Regions from separate parts of the Shewanella sp. SM71 genome, predicted to be linked through region 1. Evidence: predicted binding sites of a transcription regulator. Region 1 holds the regulator's gene; each other region holds the start of a gene.
The links. Region 1 encodes NrdR, which represses ribonucleotide reductase genes. Its sites were predicted from a motif close to AAACACNANATNTNGTGTTT; they were not measured.

Region 2: a site for NrdR is predicted at 5,704-5,723, ahead of nrdA (class 1a ribonucleoside-diphosphate reductase subunit alpha). Genes of this name have one in related genera too.
Region 3: a site for NrdR is predicted at 2,669-2,688, ahead of nrdG (anaerobic ribonucleoside-triphosphate reductase activating protein). Genes of this name have one in related genera too.

What each region holds. Positions count from the first base shown of each region.
Region 1 covers NZ_JAKKRW010000003.1:45,949-53,931, forward strand. The annotation lists gene ettA (energy-dependent translational throttle protein EttA) at 1-1,578, opposite strand, end outside; gene glyA (serine hydroxymethyltransferase) at 1,768-3,021, shown strand; gene nrdR (transcriptional regulator NrdR) at 3,338-3,787, shown strand; gene ribD (bifunctional diaminohydroxyphosphoribosylaminopyrimidine deaminase/5-amino-6-(5-phosphoribosylamino)uracil reductase RibD) at 3,907-5,085, shown strand; gene L5L97_RS03890 (riboflavin synthase) at 5,136-5,792, shown strand; gene ribBA (bifunctional 3,4-dihydroxy-2-butanone-4-phosphate synthase/GTP cyclohydrolase II) at 5,888-6,991, shown strand; gene ribE (6,7-dimethyl-8-ribityllumazine synthase) at 7,122-7,601, shown strand; gene nusB (transcription antitermination factor NusB) at 7,613-7,983, shown strand, end outside.
Region 2 covers NZ_JAKKRW010000004.1:122,521-130,503, reverse strand. The annotation lists gene serC (3-phosphoserine/phosphohydroxythreonine transaminase) at 1-720, opposite strand, end outside; gene gyrA (DNA gyrase subunit A) at 856-3,606, opposite strand; gene ubiG (bifunctional 2-polyprenyl-6-hydroxyphenol methylase/3-demethylubiquinol 3-O-methyltransferase UbiG) at 3,992-4,702, shown strand; gene L5L97_RS05475 (HAD family hydrolase) at 4,704-5,375, shown strand; gene nrdA (class 1a ribonucleoside-diphosphate reductase subunit alpha) at 5,878-7,983, shown strand, end outside.
Region 3 covers NZ_JAKKRW010000009.1:107,088-115,070, reverse strand. The annotation lists gene L5L97_RS10940 (nitrate/nitrite transporter) at 1-1,999, shown strand, start outside; gene L5L97_RS10935 (putative zinc-binding protein) at 2,077-2,463, shown strand; gene nrdG (anaerobic ribonucleoside-triphosphate reductase activating protein) at 2,711-3,190, shown strand; gene nrdD (anaerobic ribonucleoside-triphosphate reductase) at 3,177-4,970, shown strand; gene hrpA (ATP-dependent RNA helicase HrpA) at 5,042-7,983, opposite strand, start outside.

The DNA.
Region 1 (7,983 bases):
GTTACCTTCGTAGAAGTTCACTTGGCCTTCGTCACGGTAATCCAGAATGTGGGTCGCGATACGGTCGAGGAACCAACGGTCATGCGAAATCACCATAGCGCAACCGGGGAATTCCAGAATCGCTTCTTCCAGTGCGCGCAGGGTTTCAACGTCTAAATCGTTGGTGGGTTCGTCGAGGAGTAATACGTTACCGCCCGCTTGCAGCAGTTTGGCTAAATGCACGCGGTTACGTTCACCACCAGATAAAGTACCGATGACTTTTTGCTGATCGCCACCACGGAAATTGAAGCGGCCTACATAGGCACGGCTCGGGATTTCCATGTTGTTGATACGCATGATGTCTTGACCACCGGAGATTTCTTCCCAAATGGTGTTCTTATCATTCATCGAATCGCGGAACTGCTCAACCGAGGCCAGTTGCACTGTATCACCCAGCTCAATGCTGCCGCTGTCTGGCTTTTCAGCGCCGGATAACATGCGGAACAGGGTCGATTTACCCGCGCCGTTGGCACCGATAATGCCGACGATCGCGCCCTTAGGCACAGAGAACGACAGGTTGTCGATCAATACGCGGTCACCGTAAGATTTGGTCAGGTTATTCACTTCAATAACCTTGTCACCTAAACGTGGTCCGGGCGGAATAAACAGCTCGTTGGTTTCGTTACGTTTTTGGTAATCGTTAGTGTTCAGTTCTTCAAAGCGTGCCATACGGGCTTTGCCTTTAGACTGGCGGCCTTTCGCGCCTTGACGTACCCATTCCAATTCTTTGGCAATGGTCTTTTGGCGAGCGCTTTCGGTAGCCGATTCTTGCTTCAGACGGGCATCTTTCTGCTCAAGCCATGAAGAATAGTTACCTTCCCACGGAATACCTTCACCGCGGTCGAGTTCTAAAATCCAGCCAGCAGCATTGTCGAGGAAGTAACGGTCATGGGTAATCGCGACCACAGTACCAGCATATTCCTGCAGGAAGTGCTCAAGCCACGCCACAGATTCAGCATCCAAGTGGTTGGTCGGTTCGTCCAGTAACAGCATTTCTGGTTTTTCAAGCAGCAAGCGACAAATCGCCACGCGGCGACGTTCACCACCGGATAATACTTCGATTTTCTCATCCCAATCTGGCAGACGCAGGGCGTTGGCGGCGCGCTCAAGGACGTACTCTAAGTTATGGGCATCTTGGGCTTGGATAATGGCTTCGAGTTCGCCTTGCTCTTTTGCAAGGGCGTCGAAATCGGCATCCGGCTCGGCGTAGGCGGCATAAACGGCATCGAGGCGAGTCAGGGCATTTTTTGCCTCTGCTACCGCTTCTTCAATCGCTTCACGCACGGTTTGATTCGGATCGAGTTTAGGTTCCTGCGGCAGGTAACCGATTTTCAATCCCGGCATTGGGCGCGCTTCACCTTCAATTTCGGTGTCGATACCCGCCATAATACGCAGTAGTGTCGACTTACCTGAACCGTTGAGGCCGAGTACGCCAATTTTGGCGCCGGGGAAAAAGCTTAAAGAAATATCTTTAAGGATCTGCTTCTTAGGCGGAACAATTTTACCCACCCGCAGCATGCTGTAAACAAACTGAGCCATTTTTCTCTATCTTAAGTGACTAATGATGCGGCTAATTCTACTCGATTGCGCGCCGAACTCAACTCGACAATGAGCCAAGTTCAAGCACTATCTGCAGGAATTTCATGTTTCAAATACTGGGATTGTGACCGCGTTCCGAGTAGAATACCGCGCAACCCTACCTATAAGAATTGGCAGCTGGAGTAAGCAATGCTGAAAAAAGATATGAATATCGCAGATTATGATCCGGAACTGTTTAACGCAATTCAGAATGAAACTCTGCGTCAAGAAGAGCATATTGAGCTGATTGCTTCTGAAAACTACACCAGTCCACGCGTGATGGAAGCGCAAGGTTCACAGTTAACCAATAAGTACGCTGAAGGCTATCCAGGCAAGCGTTACTACGGTGGTTGTGAGTATGTGGACGTAGTTGAAACCTTAGCGATTGAACGTGCTAAACAACTGTTTGGCGCAACTTACGCTAACGTACAACCTCATTCAGGTTCACAGGCAAACAGCGCGGTTTACATGGCATTGTTAAAACCTGGCGATACCGTACTGGGCATGAACTTAGCTCATGGTGGTCACTTGACCCACGGTTCACCCGTTAACTTCTCTGGCAAACTGTACAACATCATTCCTTACGGTATCGACGAGTCTGGCAAAATTGACTACGAAGAGATGGAACGTATTGCCATAGAACACAAGCCTAAGATGATGATCGGCGGTTTCTCTGCCTATTCAGGTATCGTTGACTGGGCAAAAATGCGTGAAATCGCAGATAAAATAGGTGCTTACCTATTTGTTGATATGGCGCACGTTGCCGGTCTTATTGCTGCGGGCGTTTATCCAAACCCAGTACCACACGCGCACGTTGTGACATCTACGACCCACAAAACCTTAGCGGGTCCTCGTGGTGGCGTGATCTTATCTGCTGCTGACGATGAAGACTTGTACAAAAAGTTGAACTCTGCGGTATTCCCAGGCGGTCAAGGTGGCCCATTGATGCACGTTATCGCAGGTAAAGCGGTGGCGTTCAAAGAAGCCCTAGAGCCAGAATTTAAAGTTTACCAACAGCAAGTGGTTAACAACGCTAAAGCTATGGTTGAAGTGTTCCTTGAGCGCGGTTACAAAATCGTCTCTGGCGGAACCAGCAACCACTTAATGCTAGTTGACCTGATTGGTCGTGACTTAACGGGTAAAGAAGCCGATGCCGCCTTAGGTAGCGCTAACATTACCGTGAACAAAAATTCAGTGCCAAACGACCCACGTTCACCCTTTGTGACCTCTGGTGTGCGTATCGGTACGCCAGCTATTACGCGCCGTGGCTTTAAAGAAGCGGAATCGAAAGAGCTGACGGGCTGGATTTGTGACATCCTTGATGATGCAAGCAATCCTGCTGTGATTGAGCGTGTTAAAGGCCAAGTATTGGCACTTTGCGCACGTTTCCCTGTTTACGGCTAATTTGCCTATGCATCTACGCTTAGTAGATGAAGGGCCGAGATTGACCGCCGACAGACTTGATACTTATCACATCAGGTATTTAGCATCAGGCACTTAACATCAGGTATTTAGCATCAGGTACTTAGCATCAGGCACTTAACATTAGGTTGTTAAGCTCAGGTAGTTAACCTCAGCCCATAAATAGGATAAAATCTCATGGCCGCATCTCGCGGCCATTTTTATTGGTAAAATCTTAGGTTTAAATCCATTGCGTTTGACTGAGATTTAACAGGTAAAGCCATTAACGCTTTACCACCATTCACTGGCAGGAGGCTCAATGCATTGTCCATTTTGTAGCGCGACAGATACTAAAGTCATCGATTCCCGATTAGTGGCAGAAGGCCACCAAGTGCGCCGTCGCCGAGAATGCACCGAATGTCATGAAAGATTTACCACCTTCGAAGGCGCCGAATTAGTTATGCCTAGGGTGATTAAGCGCGATGGTTCACGCCAACCCTTTGATGAAGAAAAACTCCAAGGTGGCATGTTGCGCGCCGTTGAAAAACGCCCCGTATCTATGGATGAAATAGAGCAAGCACTCAGCAAAATCAAGTCTACTCTGCGCGCCACTGGCGAGCGGGAAGTGCCGTCAGAAATGGTGGGTAACTTAATGATGGAGCAATTGATGAGCCTAGATAAAGTCGCCTACATTCGTTTCGCTTCTGTGTACCGCGCCTTTGAAGACGTGTCTGAATTTGGCGAAGCCATCGCCAAGCTGCAAAAGTAGTCATTGAGTTTTGTCGCCGACAAGGCAGACGTGTACGAGCGATTGGCGTGAAAGCACAAATTTAAAAGACAGGTTTGTAAGACTGGTGAAAGCCGAAACCTTTAACAACAGGGTTGAACATGAGCTTGAACATAAGTTGGTCCGTACTCGATACCCAAATGATGAGCCGCGCGATTCAATTGGCGCGCAAAGGCTTTTACACCACAAGACCCAATCCCTGTGTGGGCTGCGTTATCGTTAAAGATAATCAAATCATCGGTGAAGGTTATCATCAAAAAGCGGGTGAACCCCACGCCGAAGTGCATGCGCTACGTATGGCTGGCGAACGCGCCCGCGGCGCAACGGCCTATGTCACTTTAGAGCCCTGCAGCCATTATGGCCGCACGCCGCCCTGCGCCTTGGCGCTGATCAATATTGGCGTTAAACGTGTGGTGGTCGCGGTGGAAGATCCTAATCCGCAAGTAGGTGGTCGTGGCATTCAAATGCTGCGTGACGCCGGTATTGAAGTGGATGTGGGATTACATCGCGATGAAGCCTATGCCTTGAATTTAGGCTTTATGAAGCGGATGGAATCGGGTTTACCCAGAGTTACAGTAAAATTGGCTGCGAGTCTCGATGGTAAAACCGCGCTGTCTAACGGTGTGTCTAAATGGATAACCGGTCCAGAATCTCGTCGCGACGTGCAGCGATTACGTTTACGTTCTTGTGCACTGGTCACGGGAATTGAAACCATACTGGCGGACGATCCCTCACTCAATGTGCGTTATCAGGAACTTGGCAGCTTAAAAGACAGTGTAACCGAGGCGCAATTACTGCAGCCATTAAGAGTGATACTCGACAGTCGCGCCCGTTTGCCGTTATCGGCCGCCTGCTTGGCTATCGTATCGCCCATACTCTTGGTCTCGACCGTGGCTTATTCCGCAGAGTTTCAAGCACAATTGCCCTCCCATGTGAGTTGCCTCGTGTTACCTGCAATTGCAGGTCGCGTCTCATTGCCTGAACTATTAAGCTATTTAGGCCAAAGCTGTAATCACGTGCTGGTGGAAGCGGGTGCAACCTTAGCGGGCGCATTTTTAGCGCAGGGGCTTGCCGATGAGTTAGTGCTGTACCAAGCGATGAAAATCCTCGGTGGGTATGGGCGTAATCTGCTGCAATTGCCCGATTATCAAACCATGGCACACATTCCTGCACTAATTTTGGTAGATGAGCGCAAATTAGGGCCAGATACCCGTTTAACTTTGAGCGTTATGCTTGATACCTCTTTATCTAAATCGAATTGGAGCAAGATAACCGTTTAACCTTGAGTCTTATGCCTTATTACTTCTTTATTTAATTAAGTGAGTTAACCATGTTTACTGGGATTATTGAAGCCGTTGGCACCCTGCGCAAACTGGAGCGTAAAGGCGATGATATTCGTCTTACCGTGGCGAGCGGCAAACTGGATTTAAACGATGTGCGTTTAGGCGACAGTATTGCCACCAACGGTGTGTGTTTAACGGTTGTGCAGCAATTAGCCGACGGCTATGTGGCTGATGTATCAGCCGAAACTGTGAGTCTAACTGGCTTTGCTCACTACAAAGTGGGCACTAAGGTTAATCTTGAAAAAGCCGTCACCCCAACCACACGCCTAGGCGGACACATGGTCAGCGGCCATGTAGACGGTATTGCTATGGTTGAGCAACGCCTAGTGCGTGGTCAAGCTATCGAGTTTTGGTTAGCCGCACCCGTAGAGCTTGGGCGTTACATTGCCCATAAAGGTTCCATCACCATTGATGGTGTGAGTCTGACGGTTAACGAAGTGGACGGCAGTCGATTCCGCTTGACCATAGTGCCGCATACCGCGGGGGAAACCACGTTAATCGACCTGCAAGCGGGCGATAAGGTGAATATCGAAGTGGATTTAATCGCCCGTTATCTTGAACGCTTGATGAATTATGATGGCAAAGACAGCAAGAGCGGTGGCGTCACCATGGAAATGTTAGCCCGTGCCGGCTTTGTGCGTTAGTGCACAGGAGCAGATTATTTAACTTAAGCTTATCGGCAGCTTAGGTTATTTAGGTATAGAATTTCATAATAACAGCAAAATCATAAGGTCCTACAATGGCGCTGCACAGTATAGAAGAGATCATCGAAGATATTCGTCAAGGCAAAATGGTTATTTTGATGGATGACGAAGACAGAGAAAACGAAGGTGATTTGATCATGGCGGCCGAAATGGTCACGCCAGAAGCGATTAACTTTATGGCGAAATATGGCCGTGGGCTTATTTGCCAGACCATGACTAAAGCCCGTTGCCAGCAGTTAAATCTCCCCTTAATGGTGACGAATAATAACGCCCAGTTCTCGACTAACTTTACGGTTTCTATTGAAGCGGCAGAAGGTGTGACTACCGGTATTTCGGCCCACGATCGCGCTGTAACGGTGAAAGCGGCTGTGGCTAAGGAGGCTAAAGCGTCTGATTTAGTGCAACCAGGGCACATCTTCCCGCTAATGGCACAGGACGGCGGCGTATTAACCCGCGCAGGCCACACTGAAGCTGGCTGTGATTTAGCCCGTCTTGCGGGACTTGAGCCATCGGGCGTTATCGTTGAGATTTTGAACGAAGACGGCACTATGGCACGTCGCCCAGATTTAGAGATTTTCTCCGAGTTGCATGGCATCAAAATCGGCACTATTGCGGCTTTAATCGAGTATCGCAACACCAAAGAAACCACGGTTGTGCGTGAAGCTAAATGCAAACTACCGACCCGTTTCGGCGAGTTCGACATGGTGACCTTCAGAGACACTATCGACAATCAACTGCACTTTGCCTTAGTCAAAGGTGAGGTGAAAGAAGATTGTTTGGTGCGCGTGCATTTGCAAAATACCTTCAACGATTTACTCCACTCAGAGCGCGATCAGCAACGCAGCTGGCCACTCGAAAAGGCGATGGAGCGTATTTCTGCAGAAGGTGGTGTATTGGTTTTACTCGGGAATCAAGAACATCCCTGTGAAATCCTCTCTAAGGTGAAAGCCTTTGAAGCTGAAGATCAAGGCCAAGCGCCTGCTTCTGCAAAATGGCAGGGGACGTCGCGCCGAGTGGGTGTTGGCTCGCAAATTCTCGCTGGCCTTGGCGTGACTAAGATGCGTCTGCTCAGCTCGCCTAAACGCTACCATTCACTTTCAGGCTTTGGCCTTGAAGTGACTGAGTATGTGGCGGACTGAAACCCAAAGTTACACTGAAGTAAAATTAACAATTTCTGATAATTTGCATAGGGCTCTGGGCAATTGGCTGTGATATCATGTCGCCACTTTTCGCCCCGAGCTGGGTGCTTTAGCTAAATTAGGTAAGATAATGAACGTAGTTCAAGGTAATATCGAAGCGAAAAATGCCAAAGTTGCGATTGTAATTTCGCGTTTCAACAGCTTTTTAGTTGAGAGCTTGCTTGAAGGTGCACTTGACACGCTGAAACGTTTTGGCCAAGTCAGCGACGACAATATCACTGTTGTCCGTGTACCAGGTGCGGTTGAGTTGCCGCTAGCTGCGCGTCGCGTAGCTGCCAGTGGTAAATTCGACGGTATTATCGCATTAGGTGCGGTGATCCGTGGTGGTACTCCTCATTTTGATTTTGTTGCAGGCGAATGTAATAAAGGTCTAGCTCAAGTTGCTTTAGAATTTGATCTGCCTGTTGCTTTCGGTGTTTTGACCACTGATACCATTGAACAAGCGATTGAACGTTCAGGTACCAAAGCGGGTAACAAAGGCGGCGAAGCTGCTTTAAGCCTGCTTGAAATGGTCAATGTTCTGCAAGAACTTGAACAACAGTTGTTATAGTAGGAAAAATAATGAAGCCTTCTGAGCGCCGCAAGGCCCGCCGTTTAGCCGTTCAAGCCATCTATTCATGGCAACTAAGCGGGAATAATATTGCCGATGTCGAGCATGAGTTTTTAACTGAACAAAGTCTTGACGGTGTTGATGTAGCTTATTTTCGTGAGCTATTTTCAGGCGTTGCAACGAAGAAAACTCAATTGGATGAGCTGATCATCCCGCATCTGGAACGCCCGATTGATGAGGTGTCTCCAGTTGAGAAAGCCATAGTTCGTTTAGCGACCTATGAGCTGACTTTCCGTAAAGATGTGCCCTACAAGGTCGCGATTAACGAAGCGATTGAGTTGGCAAAAGCTTTCGGTGCGGACGAGAGTCATAAGTTTGTGAA
Region 2 (7,983 bases), on a different contig from region 1:
GTTGAACATAGAATCATGCTCAACGGCTAAACGATAGTCCATGATGGACGACTGCGGTAAACTCGGCAGTTTTAACATGTCATCGCGCACTATCACTATCGATAGACCCGATGGACCTATGTTCTTTTGCGCACCGGCGTAAATCAAGCCGTAGCGGCTGACGTCGATTTCACGGGACATGATTGTTGATGATAAATCGGCAACAATCGGCCAAGGTGAGTCTAATTCGTCAAAAATTTCGATACCATCTACTGTCTCATTAGGACAGTAGTGAACATAGCGATAATCGGCATCGATTTTATGTAAATCAGGTAAGACAACGGCATTGAGTCCATTGTGTTTTTCAACAATATTCAGACTATCAATTTGTGCTTCACCGGCCAGTTTCTGCGCTTCTGCTAACGCGGCTGATGACCATTGGCCACTGACTAAATACAGGGCTTTACCCTGTTCGCCGAGAAAATTATTCACAACAGCGGAGAACTGTCCACGACCACCGCCGTGCATAAATAGCACATGGTAATTTGTGGGGATCTGCATCAGTTCACGTAAATCGGACTCGGCTTGTTGTGTAAGCGCGATGAACTCTTTACTTCGGTGGCTGATTTCCATCACGGAAACGCCTTGGCCATTCCAATCAAGTAATTCCTGTTGTGCTTTTTTCATTACCGCTGCGGGTAACATTGCAGGTCCAGCACAGAAATTATAAATCGCGCTCACTGACACTCTCCTTAATCCCAACCATGATGTAGGTATTGATAAATACGAAACCATTCTAAAACGAACAATGCTATCAACATCAATGCCATTAAAAAAACGAGCGTCCAATTGGACGCTCGTTAATATGACACTTAATTACTCTTCGTCTTGCTCATCATCAGCAAGCTCGTCTTCATCTTCGTCCAACTCTTCTTCGTCATCCAGCGCTTCTTCAAGCGCCTCGTCGGCTAATTCGCCTTCGATAATGACAGGAACAATCGGTAAACCGTTTTCATCCAGCTCGACTTCATCTTCTTCAGTTTGGATTTCGTCGATACGTTGTAGGCCGACCACTTTCTCGTCGCCCGCAGTGCGGATAATCGTTACACCTTGAGTGTTACGGCCAATGATAGACACGCCGCTCGCAGGTGTACGTACTAAGGTACCTTTATCACTGATGAGCATCAGTTCGTCGTTAAGACCGACTTGAACAGCCCCAACAACTGCGCCGTTACGTTCGCTCACCTTGATAGAAACCACACCTTTAGTCGCACGGCTCTTCGCTGGGTATTCAGACAGTTGCGTCCGTTTACCGTAACCGTTTTCAGTCACAGTCAGAATCGCGCCATCGCCTTTGGGTACGATAAGCGACACGACTTTCTGACCTTCTTCTAAACGAATACCACGAACGCCTGTTGCAGTACGGCCCATAGGACGTAAGGACAAGACTTCTTCGCCGGTTTCAGGATCGGTTTTCACTTCGCCTGTTTCAGAATCACGTACTTTCTCACCAAAGCGAACTACTTTACCTTCGTTCGAGAACAACATGATTTCGTCATCACCGTTAGTGATATCGACACCGATCAGTTGGTCACCGTCTTTGAGGTTAACGGCGATAATGCCGTTTGCACGTGGGTTGCTATAAGCAGTTAGTGCGGTTTTCTTCACAGTACCGTGAGAGGTCGCCATGATGATGTACTTGTCCGCAGCGTATTCACGTACTGGCAGAATCGCAGTAATGCGCTCGCCATCAGATAACGGCAGCAAGTTAACAATTGGACGACCACGGGCCGTACGGCTCGCTAATGGCAATTGATACACTTTGAGCCAGTACATCTTACCAAAATCAGAGAAGCACAAAATGGTGTCATGGGTATTGGCAACTAACAGCTTCTCAACGAAATCTTCGTCTTTCACTTTGGTGGCCGCTTTACCTTTACCACCACGGCGCTGGGCTTGGTAATCGGTCAACGGTTGATACTTGGCATAACCTAAGTGCGACAGTGTTACTACAACGTCTTCTTCGTTGATCAAGTCTTCAAGACTCATATCGACTTCGTTGGCATTGATCACTGTACGGCGCGCATCACCATATTCTTCAAGAATTTGAACTAATTCTTCCTTGATCACTTCCATCAAACGCTCAGGACTGCGCAGAATAAACAGCAGACCCGCGATAAATTCGAGCAGTTCTTCGTATTCGGCGATGATCTTATCGTGCTCAAGACCGGTCAAACGGTGTAAACGCAGTTCCAGAATGGCCTGAGCTTGTTGCTCAGTCAGGAAATATTGACCGTCACGAATACCGTATTGTGGCTCTAACCACTCTGGACGCGCGGCGTCATCGCCCGCTTTTTCCAGCATGCCTTGAACGTGGCCTAATTCCCAACCTTGCTCAACCAATTTCACTTTGGCATCCGCAGGCGTGGGTGAGGCTTTGATCAGTGCAATAATCGGGTCAATGTTAGCCAGTGCAACCGCCAGCGCTTCCAAAATATGGGCACGCTCACGGGCTTTACGCAGTTCAAATACGGTACGACGCGTCACCACTTCACGGCGATGCAGAATAAAGCATTCGAGCATTTCTTTAAGATTAAACAGTTTAGGCTGACCATTGGTCAGGGCCACCATGTTAATCCCGAAAGAACACTGCATTTGCGTTTGAGCATAAAGGTTATTTAGTACAACCTCGCCCACTTCACCGCGCTTAATTTCGATAACGATACGCATACCGTCTTTATCAGACTCGTCGCGTAGACCGCTGATCCCTTCAAGCTTTTTATCTTTAACCAGCTCGGCAATCTTCTCGATTAAACGGGCTTTGTTCACCTGATACGGGATTTCAGTGACGATAATGCGCTCACGGCCATTATCTTCGGTTTCCACATCTGCCAGAGCACGCATGATCGCGCGGCCACGGCCAGTTTTATAGGCATCAATAATGCCTTTACGGCCATTGATAATCGCTGCAGTGGGGAAATCCGGACCAGGAATGTATTCCATCAACTGTTCAATCGACAGTGAAGGTTCTTCAATCAATGCCAAACAGCCTTTCACTACTTCCGTTAGGTTGTGTGGTGGGATGTTGGTTGCCATACCCACGGCAATACCCGATGAACCGTTAATTAACAGGTTAGGTACGCGTGTAGGTAATACTGCTGGGATCTGTTCTGTGCCGTCGTAGTTAGGGACGAAATCCACTGTCTCTTTTTCAAGATCGGCCAGTAATTGGTGCGCTAACTTATCCATACGGATTTCGGTATAACGCATTGCCGCCGCTGAGTCACCGTCGACCGAACCGAAGTTACCTTGGCCGTCTACTAAGGTGTAACGCAGTGAGAATGGCTGGGCCATACGGACGATAGTGTCATAAACAGCAGAATCACCATGGGGGTGATATTTACCGATGACGTCACCAACCACACGGGCAGATTTTTTGTAAGGCTTGTTCCAATCGTTCTTCAATTCACTCATGGCAAACAGAACGCGGCGATGAACCGGCTTTAAGCCGTCGCGCACGTCTGGTAATGCACGTCCCACGATAACGCTCATGGCGTAATCAAGGTACGAATTCTTTAGTTCGTCTTCGATATTAATTGGCGAAATAGATGATGCCAGATCAGTCATAAACTGCTCGTTCCCCTGAAAAATAGCCGACAACGTATAATCCGTATCATTGCCTAGCCCAAAAACGTGATTTGGCATTCTAACACAGTTATTTAATGTCGCCAGACCTATCATTATCGAATTGAGAGTCTGGTGGCTTAATAGATGAAAACACTGTCAATTTGGTCGTTTGTGCGATAAACAAGCGTTGAAATTCACGGCTTACGATGAGGAAAAATCGTCAAAGGGATAAAGTAAAAGGTCGATACGGAGCACAACAATTAACATAAAAGCAGATAACTGCTGAAAATTCACTCAACCACAAGGGCTTAGCTCAGTCGAGCACTTTGTTTATCAAACATAGTCGTTATAATAGCCGCACAATACAGCTTCTTCAGGTAATAGCATGCATCAGAATACCAATGTAGACCCACAGGAAATCGCAAAGTTTGAACGTATGGCCGAAACTTGGTGGGATCTCAACGGCGAATTTAAGCCGCTGCATCTATTAAACCCGCTGCGCTTAAACTATATCGATCAAACCGCTGGCGGTATTTTCGGCAAGAAAGTGCTCGATGTCGGCTGTGGTGGCGGCATTTTGTCTGAAAGCATGGCCCGCATCGGCGCCGAGGTTGATGGCTTAGATATGGGTGATGAGCCCTTAGAAGTCGCCCGCCTACATGCCCTCGAAACGGGCGTGAGCATTAATTATGTAAAAAATACTGCCGAGGCCCACAGCCAAGATCATCAAGCCTATTACGATGTGGTGACCTGCATGGAAATGCTCGAACATGTACCCGATCCACAATCTGTGATTAAAGCATGCTGTGACATGGTCAAACCCGGTGGTCATGTGTTTTTCTCCACCATCAACCGCAACATTAAATCCTACGTGCACACCATTTTAGGCGCGGAATATTTGCTAAAAATGCTGCCAGTTGGCACCCACGAGCATAAAAAATTCATTAAGCCTTCGGAGCTGATTGAGCTAGTAGATAATACCGATCTTATCTGTACCGATGCCTTAGGGGTAAGCTACAACCCATTGACGGGCATTTTTAAGTACACGCCTAAGGTTGATGTGAATTACATGATAGCAACGCGTAAGGTTGATTAATATGAGTCTGGCACAGATCAAAGGCGTACTGTTCGATCTCGACGGCACCTTAGCCGATACCGCGCCGGATCTGGTGCATGCCCTCAATTTAAGTCTTCAAGACGTCGGCATCGCCGCGCAGCCGTTAGCGGCCATGCGCTACGCCGCATCCCACGGCAGTTTTGCCTTAGTCGATGCCGCGATCCCTGATGCGGCAGAAGATCTTCGGTCTCAAGTACAGCAAGGGCTGCTCGCCCACTATCAGCGTATAAATGGCGATCACTGTGCGCTATTCACAGGCATAGCGGCATTACTCGACTGGCTCGAGTTAACTCAGCTGCCGTTTGGGGTGATCACCAACAAGCCTGCGCGCTTTACCCGTCCCTTATTGCGAAAACTGAATTTACACTTGCGTATGCCCGTTATCATTAGTGGCGATTCTACAAAACACCCAAAACCCCACACTGCACCTATGCTGTTAGGCGGACAACAGCTGAACTGTGCTCCAGAACACATTTTGTATCTTGGGGATGCCGAGCGAGATTTGCTCGCGGCCAAGGCTGCTGGCATGTTAGGCGGCGTGGCCCTATGGGGTTATCTGGGCGTGAACGATAAGCCGTTGCAATGGCCTGCGCACGCGCATTTTGCGAACCCAACTGAGCTACATCAAGCACTAATCGAAGCATTGACTTAACAACATCAACCAAAAACAGCGCCTACAATGCTCACGAATAAGGCATCCAATACGTAACTTCACTGACGAACATCAGTGTGTCAGCATACTATTTATGACCCACGGAAAAAGTCAGGCGGATAAAAGATCGGCACTCGTGAGCGATCGCGATCTAAAGAAAAGATCGCCTAAAAATCCCCCATGAGTGTGACACGCTAACCTGAAATTGAGCTTCAAGGTTAGTCGTTACTAACGCAAAATTTTATCCTCACGTTATCCACAAGATGTCCCCTGAATTCAGACTTGCAAATAGGGGCAAACCTCACTATCTTGTATCCCATATAATTTAAAACACCATATCTTGTGTATAGGTAACAATCAGACACACTAGAAGCTCGCCGCTTAATTGACTCGTTTGTAACCAGTCAGCTGTATTTAAGGGACGATTATTGATTGTTTTACAAGGATACGTACGGTGATTTTGCTCACCTAAATACATATAAGAACCAAGGCCTATCTCCAAATGAATAGCACTATGACAGTCACAAAACGCTGTGGCGATCGTGAGAATATCGATCTCGAAAAAATACACCGCGTAATTACTTGGGCAGCCAAGGGATTAAAAAACGTTTCTGTTTCGGAAGTTGAACTTCGTTCGCACCTACAGTTTTTCGATGGCATCCCAACCGAAGCTATCCATGAAACCATTATCAAGGCTGCGGCGGATTTAATTTCTCCAGAATCACCGGACTATCAGTTCCTCGCTGCCCGTTTAGCAGTGTTTCATTTGCGTAAGAAGGCCTTCGGTCAGTTTGAGCCGCCCGCATTGTATGCTCACGTGACTAAGTTGGTTGAGCTAGGTAAATACGATCAACACATTTTAAGAGATTACACCCGCGAAGAGCTGGATGTGATGGATACCTATATCGACCATTGGCGCGATATGGATTTTTCCTACGCTGCGGTAAAACAGCTTGAAGGCAAATATTTAGTTCAAAACCGTGTGACCCACGAAATCTATGAGAGCGCGCAGTTCCTTTACATTTTGGTCGCGGCTTGCTTGTTTGCCCGTTATCCAAAAGAGACGCGCCTGAAATACGTTAAAGATTTCTATGACGCGGTATCAACTTTTAAACTGTCGCTGCCAACGCCAATTATGGCCGGTGTGCGCACCCCAACGCGTCAGTTTAGCTCTTGCGTACTGATCGAATGTGGTGACAGCTTAGATTCTATCAACGCGACCGCTTCGTCTATCGTGAAATACGTCAGCCAACGTGCGGGTATCGGTATTAACGCCGGTCGTATTCGTGCCTTAGGTAGCCCAATCCGTGGTGGTGAAGCCTTCCACACAGGTTGTTTACCTTTCTATAAGTATTTCCAAACCGCAGTGAAGTCGTGTTCTCAAGGCGGCGTGCGTGGCGGTGCTGCGACCCTGTTCTACCCTATTTGGCACTTAGAAGTCGAATCTCTGCTGGTATTGAAAAATAACCGCGGCGTCGAAGACAACCGTATCCGTCATTTAGACTACGGTGTGCAGCTGAACAAAGTCATGTATCAACGTCTGATCAAAGGCGAAAACATCAGTTTATTTAGCCCATCTGACGTGCCTGGCTTGTACGATGCTTTCTTTGAAGATCAAAATGAGTTTGAGCGTTTATATCTGCAATATGAGCAAGACAGCAGCATTCGTAAGAAAACGATAAAAGCCGTTGAGCTGTTTTCACTGATGATGCAAGAGCGCGCCTCAACGGGCCGTATCTACATTCAGAACGTGGATCACTGCAACACTCACAGCCCGTTCGATTCAAAAGTCGCGCCGATCAGACAGTCTAACCTGTGTCTTGAAATCGCCCTGCCGACTAAACCATTGAACAACATCGATGATCCTGAAGGTGAAATCGCGCTTTGTACGCTGTCAGCACTTAACTTAGGTTCTATCAAAGAGTTATCTGATATTGAGCCATTAGCCGACCTCGCCGTACGCGCACTGGATAATCTATTGGATTATCAAGATTACCCTATCAAAGCCGCGCAAATCGCCTCGATGAATCGCCGTACTTTAGGCATAGGCGTGATTAACTTCGCTAACTATTTAGCGAAAAACGGCATGAAGTATTCTGATGGTAGCGCGAACGCTTTAACCCACAGAACCTTCGAAGCGATTCAGTACTATTTACTGAAAGCCTCAATGAACTTAGCCAAAGAGCAAGGTGCGTGTCCGTTATTCCACGAGACCACTTACTCTCAAGGTATTTTGCCAATCGATACCTACAAACGTGACTTGGATAAAATTTGTACCGAACCATTGCACTTAGACTGGGAATCACTGCGTAGCGATATCAAGCAATATGGCCTGCGTAACTCAACGCTGTCGGCATTAATGCCATCAGAAACCTCGTCGCAAATCTCCAATGCGACCAATGGTATTGAGCCACCACGTGGCCTTATCAGCGTGAAATCGAGCAAAGACGGTCAGCTAAAACAAGTGGTACCAGATTTCGATACACTGAAAGATAGCTATGAATTGCTGTGGAAAATGCCAAGCAACGACGGTTACTTACAGCTAGTGGGTATTATGCAGAAATTCGTTGACCAAGCGATTTCAGCTAACACTAACTACGATCCTTCA
Region 3 (7,983 bases), on a different contig from region 1:
TTTCGTGTTTGGCGCCTTTGTGGCACTCGCCCTATGGCTACCCCACTACCTTATTGATGTTTATGGTGTGTCATTAGTCACCGCCGGTATTCTTACCTCGTTTTATATTATCCCAGGTTCTTTATTTCGTATTTTAGGCGGCTTTTGGTCCGACAAATACGGCGCCCGTCGCATCATGTATTGGACGTTAGGCATCAGTACCATTTGTACCTTTTTACTCAGTTATCCCCCAACCCACTACAGTGTAAAAGGGGTTGAACACGTTTTTGAATTTAACTTCCACCTATCCTTGCCCGTTTTTGTGCTGCTTATTTTTACCTTAGGTTTTTTCATGTCTTTAGGTAAAGCGGCGGTATTTAAGCATATACCGACTTATTTCCCGAATAATGTCGGCGTAGTGGGCGGCCTTGTGAGTATGGTCGGCGGTATTGGCGGCTTCTTATTACCCGTCACATTTGGGATGCTCAATGACGTTATTGGCATCTGGCAAAGCTGTTTTATGCTGTTGTTTGTTATTAGTTCTATCTCATTAATGTGGATGCATTATTCAATTCGCCGAGCCGAGAGAATGGAATGGGCCAGTGGTCAAACGGTAAAAAACTTACCCGAAATGACCACACCCGACGCCTTTGTACTTAACGATTGGCAACCTGAAAATAAACATTTTTGGGACACTAAAGGTAAAAAAATTGCCACGCGCAATTTATGGATCTCAATACCCAACCTCTTCCTTGCGTTTGCCGTATGGTCTATTTGGAGCATTATGGTGGTTAAAATGCCGACATTAGGCTTTAACTACAGCCCAAATGAATTGTTTTGGTTGGCGGCGCTACCCGCATTATCGGGTGCTACACTGCGAATTTTCTATGGCTTTATGATCCCCATCTTCGGTGGTCGCCGTTGGACAGCCTTATCAACCGCATCACTTTTAATCCCTTGTTTATGGATGGGTTTTGCACTGCAAAATATCGAAACCCCCTATCTCATCATGCTGATTTTAGCCTTACTCTGTGGTTTAGGTGGCGCTAACTTCTCATCGAGTATGGCAAACATCAGCTTTTTCTATCCTAGAGCTGAAAAAGGTACTGCACTAGGGCTTAATGCTGGGCTGGGTAACTTAGGCGTATCGGGCATGCAATTAATTGCCCCTTTAGTGATATCTGCCAGTGTGTTTGGCGGTTTAGAAGGAGAGCCTCTCACCCTCGTATTGCAAAACAGTGAAACACATTCGGTGTGGTTGCAAAACGCGGCGTTTATCTGGGTGCCATTTATCATTATTGGCTCCATTGCGGCGTGGTTTGGCATGAATGATATTACGGATGCTAAATCTTCATTTAAGGAGCAAGCCGTCGTCTTTAAACGTCATCATACTTGGCTAATGTGCTGGCTTTATTTAGGAACTTTTGGCAGCTTTATTGGTTTTGCTGCAGGTTTCCCATTGTTATCGGGTATGTTATTCCCAGATGTCGATCCCGTTAAGTTTGCCTTTATCGGTCCACTTGCAGGTGCATTAGCCAGGCCTATCGGCGGTAAATTAGCCGATAAATTTGGCGGCGCCCAAGTGACGCTATGGAATTTTTTCTTCATGGCGTTAGGCGTTGTCGGTGTGCTGTATTTCTTACCGCATGACGGTGCTGCGGGTAATTTTGGCGGCTTCTTCGGTATGTTTGTTTTGCTCTTTATCACCACAGGCATTGGTAATGGTTCAACGTTCCGTATGGTGCCAGTGATGTTTTTAACCCTTAGGCAAAAAGCATTAGGTAAAGGCATGGAAAAACAAGCCGAAATCGAAGGAAACCGAGAGTCCGCAGCAGTTTTAGGCTTTATTTCTGCCATTGCTGCCTATGGCGGATTTTTTATTCCCAAATCCTATGGCACCGCAATGAGCTTAACTGGAGCGGTAGATACCGCGCTCTATGGGTTTATCCTGTTTTACGCCAGTTGTGTGGTTATCACTTGGTGGTTCTACGCTAGACGTAACGCAGAGATCCCTTGCTAACTGTTAGCTAAACAATGGTAGGCATGCCGATTTAGGGTGCCTATCATCGACATTCACTTTTTTACAAAGGTGCCAACATGACAAAATTATCGACGAATAAACCCTTGGTTTATGCCTGCTCCGGCTGCTCAAATGTCGCACAATTAGCTAATGATGTGGCACTGACCCTTGATCGTTCAGGCGTGATGCAAATGTCATGTATCGCGGGCGTTGGAGGGAATATAAAATCGATTGTCAGACTGGCTAAATCTGGACGCCCCATATTGGCACTTGATGGTTGTAAGCTCAATTGCGTTAAAAATAGCTTAGCGCTACAGCAAATTGTACCCACCTGGCACATAGAGCTCACCCAATTGGGCTATAAAAAACAACAGCAAATTGATTGCGATCTGGCTGATAGTTACCGTTTGTTACAACATATCCATCAAAAAATTATTCATATTCCTCAATGTAAACTTAATTAGTCTAACCATTATTTACACTGCTGCTGTTTTATTTAAAATCTGGAACCTACTGTAAATAAGCTAAGTTTAATACAGCTTAAACAAGCACTTATTTACAGCCATTCACCCGTGTTATCTGCTTCACTCCCCCAAGATTAACCTCATCGCATTAATCCTCAATAGTTTGATCTTGATCAAACTATTATTTGCCTATCCCGATATTATAAAACACAATATATAGTTGATTAAAATAAAATGGACACAACATATGGTGGTTATTACATTTAATAGCTTTGCACCACAGATCTGTTTTCAAGAGGTTCCTGATGAGGTGTCGTTAGCATTTACCATCACAGGTTGCCCACTACGTTGCCAAGGATGTCATAGCCAAGATACTTGGGATCCAGAAACGGGTATTCAGTTAAATAATGATAATTTTCAACATTATTTAACACGTTATCAGGGACTGGTGAGTTGTGTTTTATTTTTTGGTGGCGAATGGAACCCCGCTGCATTACTCGACAAGTTATCACTGGCAAAAAAACACGGTCTTAAAACCTGTCTCTACACTGGAAAAACCAAGGTATCACAGCATCTAATTGCACAGTTGGATTACCTCAAAACGGGGGCTTGGCGACCAAATCAAGGAGGATTAGAAAAGGAAAAAACTAATCAACGCTTTATTGAACTCGCAACGGGAAACCTACTCAACTTTAAATTTAGGGAACATCACCATGCCATCTCTTAACCCACAGCAATTACAAAAAAAATTAGCTTTTATTAAGCAATATCAACAATCCAATAATGCCGCTGATGCTTCGCATTTAGATGCGAATGCAAATGTGACTCATAAGAACATTGCCACCTTAGAAACCGAGTTAATGAAAGATTATTTTATTGATATTAATCGTGAATTAGTAAAACAAAAAATAACTGAATTATATGGTGTAGATTTAGCGAAAGAATACGAGAGACAAATAACAGAACATGAAATTTACGTTCATGATGAAACCAGTTTAAAACCCTATTGTGCTTCTATTTCAATGTACCCATTTTTACTCAGCGGATTAACTCAATTAGGCGGCGAATCACAAGCGCCAAAACACTTAGAGTCTTTTTGTGGCAGCTTTGTTAATTTAGTATTTGCTATCAGCGCGCAATTTGCTGGCGCAATTGCGACTGTCGAATTTTTAATGTATTTCGATTATTTTGCCCGTAAAGATTTTGGAGATGATTATCTCACCGAGCATAAACACGCAATAGAGAACCACCTGCAACACGTTGTGTATGCGTTAAATCAACCTGCAGCAGCAAGAGGATACCAAAGTGTATTTTGGAATATCTCTCTTTATGATCAATATTATTTTGAAGCCATGTTTGGGCAATTTGTATTTCCTGACTTTACCCCGCCAGATTGGCACTCTTTAAAACAGTTACAAGTTTTTTTCTTAGATTGGTTTAATCAAGAACGGAATAAAGCCATTTTAACCTTTCCAGTGATCACCGCGGCGATGTTAACCGTTGATGATAAAGTTAAAGATACGGAGTTTGCCCATGTTTGTGCCAAAAATATGAGCGAAGGCGGTGCATTTTTTATTTATCAATCCAAAAATGCTGACTCTTTAGCCTCATGCTGTCGTTTACGGAATGAAATAAGCGATCACACCTTCTCCTACAGCTTAGGTGCTGGCGGCGTCGCCACGGGTTCAATTAATGTTATCACTATTAATATGAATCGATTAATCCAAGATAAACGCGATCTTAAAATCGAGGTTGAAAAGGTTCATCAATATCAGATTGCCTATCGTAAGCTAATGGAAGAACAATTAGCCAATGGCATGCTGCCAGTCTATACCGCGGGGTTTATCTCTCTGGATAAACAATTTATGACGATTGGTATTAATGGCATGGTAGAAGCTGCTGAATCTTTAGGCTTAATAGCTGACACTAATAATGATTACCAAACCTTTGTCGACCAACAATTACAGATTATTTATAAGGTTAACCGAGAAGCTACTCAAAAATTTGGCTACAAATTTAATACTGAGTTTGTTCCAGCAGAAAACTTAGGTATAAAGAATGCAGCTTGGGATAGAAAGGCAGGCTACTTTGTTAATCGAAATTGCTATAACAGTTACTTTTATCCGGTAGAAGACACTAACATTAATTATCTTGATAAATTTATTATGCACGGTGAAAAAATGACCCGCTACTTAGATGGGGGCTCAGCATTACATTTAAATTTAGATGAAAAGTTATCAGTGAAAAATTATCTTAATTTATATAATGTCGCTGCACGTACAGGGTGTAATTATTTTTGTGTCAATGTGAAAATTACTATCTGCAATGAATGCCAACATATTGATAAACAAACTCAGCAATATTGTCACCAATGCGGTTCAAAAAACATTGATTACGGCACCCGTGTAATTGGTTATTTAAAGCGCGTCTCAGCCTTTAGTCAAGGACGTCGAACCGAACACGATTTACGTTATTATCACCAGTCGCCCGCATCAACACATGCCTGATAAAGCCTTATTTGAGTCAATAGCCAGCGCTGTAAATAACTGGCTATTGCTCAATATTAATCTAGGCGTATTTATGACTGTTCGGTAAGTTGATTTAATATACGCTTTTCAGAAATAGGGTATGCGGTACCTAACACTTGAGCAAAACAAGATACGCGATATTCTTCAATCATCCAGCGAGCTTCAATTAATGCGGGCGGTGTTGGCATAGCGCGCGGTACTTTTGCTAGCTGCGCCGTTAAGGCTGCTTGCACTTTATTAATACTTTGCATGTGCAAACGGTCGCGAGTCGGGTCAATAGGCAGTTTTTCAACACGGGTTTCAATCGCTTTTAAATAACGCGCCACATCCGCTAGACGCTGCCAACCACAGGCTTCTACAAAACCTTTAAACACTAATTTGTCTAATTGATTTTGGATATCACTCATAGCAAAGGCGATATCTAAACTTATTTTGCCTTTAAGACGTTTTTTAATACTCTGGTACAAGGTTAAAATCTGTTCAACCTTAAGAGCTATTTGCTCAGCAGTCGGGTTTAATTCTTGGCGAACCCAATCCTTTGCTAGCTCAAATTGAGCTTGATTACGTACATCTAACGCTTTTTGGTCTAACAACTGCTGCACGGCGGCGGCAATAATATCATCAATCAAAATTTGCACTTGACCAAAAGGATTGAAATACATCGCCAATTTGGCCTTATTCGGCAAGGCTTGCTGTAAATGTTTTACCGGCGAAGGAATGTTGAGCAACAGCAAACGTCGCAGACCTTGGCGATGGGCATCTTGCGCCTCGAACTCATCATCAAATAATTTGATCGCGACGCTGTCTTTTTTATCGATCAGTGCCGGAAACGCTCGTACTTGATAATTGCCTTTTTGCTGCTGGTATTGCTGCGGCAAATCACCAAAAGACCATTCAGTTAAGGCTTCTTTTTCAATTCCCTTATCCGCCACCTGACGTATCGCCTTAGCAACAACACCCTGCAATTCGGCTTTTAAGTTATCGAGCATGCGGCCCTGCGCTACTAAATTATGATGATCGTCTTCAATTTTAAAATTCATCTGTAAATGCGCGGGCATTTGCGTTGCATCAAAATCTTCTGGCGATATACGCGTGCCGCTCATACGCAGTAATTGTTTGCACATGGTATCCAGTAAACTGGCACTAAAAGGTACCATGGCCTGCACACAAGCTCGGGCGTAATCAGGCGCTGGCACAAAGTTACGCCGTAAACTTTTAGGCAACGATTTGATCAATGCGATGCACTTTTCTTCCCGCAGCCCTGCCACTAGCCAATCAAAATCACTGTCATCAATTTGATTAAGCAGCGCCACCGGAATGTGTACAGACACGCCGTCATCACTGGCGGCAGGCTCAAAATGATAACTCAGCTGCAGGCGCAAATTGCCCTTGTGCCACGTATCGGGGAAATCCAAGGTCGAAATATGGTCGGCATTGCGCTGCATTAACAGTGCTTTGCTGAAATCGAGTAAATCCGGTTGCTCGCGCTTTACCTTCTTCCACCAGCCAAAAAACAGCTGGGCGTTGTAAATCCCTTCCGGGATCCGCGGCTCGTAAAAGTCCACCAACACTTGCTCGTCCACCAAAATATCGCGGCGACGGGATTTGTGCTCAAGGGACTCAATGTCTTCAAGCAACTTTTGGTTAGCCACAAAAAATGCTTCTTGAGTTTGCAACTGCCCTTCTGCCAAAGCACTGCGGATAAAAATCTCCCGCGCTTCAACGGGATCGATGGGGCCATATTGCACTTTACGGCGATGCACCACCGTCAAGCCATAGAGCACTTGGTTTTCAAGGGCGATAACGCTACCAGGTTTTGCCTCAAAATGGGGCTCCACATAGCTTTTCTTGATCAAATGCGCCGCTAAGGGCTCTAGCCATTCGGGTTCGATTTTGGCGCAGCAGCGAGCGAATAGGCGCGATGTTTCGGTAAGCTCAGCCGCCATGATCCACTTAGGGCCTTTTTTGGCCAGTGGCGAACCGGGAAACACAAAGAATTTACGATTACGGGCACCTAAGTACTCGTTATTGTTATCTTTAAAACCAACATGACTCAATAAGCCCGATAAGAGCGCGCGGTGCAAGCTGTCATAATTAGCTGGCGTATCGTTTAAGCGCCACTTTAAATCGTGCACGGCTTGTTTAAGCTGGGCGTATAAATCCTGCCACTCGCGAACGCGCAAATAGGCCAAATATTCATCGCGGCACTTTTTACGGAACTGACTAGCAGATAACTCTTTTTGTTGATCTTTTAAGTGCTGCCACAGGTTTATCCAACTGACGAAATCGGAACTGGGATCGGCAAAACGGCGATGGGCTTCATCACTGGCTTGCTTCTTCTCCATCGGACGTTCGCGGGGATCTTGAATCGATAAGCCCGCGGCAATCACTAACACTTCGTTCAAACAACCTAACTGCTGACTCTCGACCACCATACGCGCCAAACGCGGATCCACAGGAATTTGCGCCAAGTTGCGCCCAAGTGGTGTCAGCACTAGCTTGCCGTGTTTGCTCTCAACCGCTTGTAATTCTTCGAGCAACAGGAAACCATCGCGGATATGGCGTGGATCGGGTGGCTCGATAAAGGGGAAACCGGCGATATCACCCAAACCGATGGCCAGCATCTGCAAAATGACCGAAGCCAAGTTAGTGCGCAAGATTTCAGGATCGGTAAACGCCGGACGATTATTAAAATCCGCCTCATCGTACAAACGGATACAAATACCCGGCCCTACACGGCCACAACGGCCTTGGCGCTGATTGGCACTCGCCTGCGAGATAGGTTCAATCGGTAAACGTTGCACCTTAGTGCGATAGCTATAACGGCTGATACGCGCCGTACCAGGGTCAATAACGTAACGAATGCCCGGCACAGTCAACGAAGTTTCCGCCACGTTCGTCGCTAATACAATCCGCCGACCTCTGTGACTACTGAAAACTTTGGACTGCTCGCCATAGGATAAACGCGCGTACAGCGGCAAAATTTCGGTAT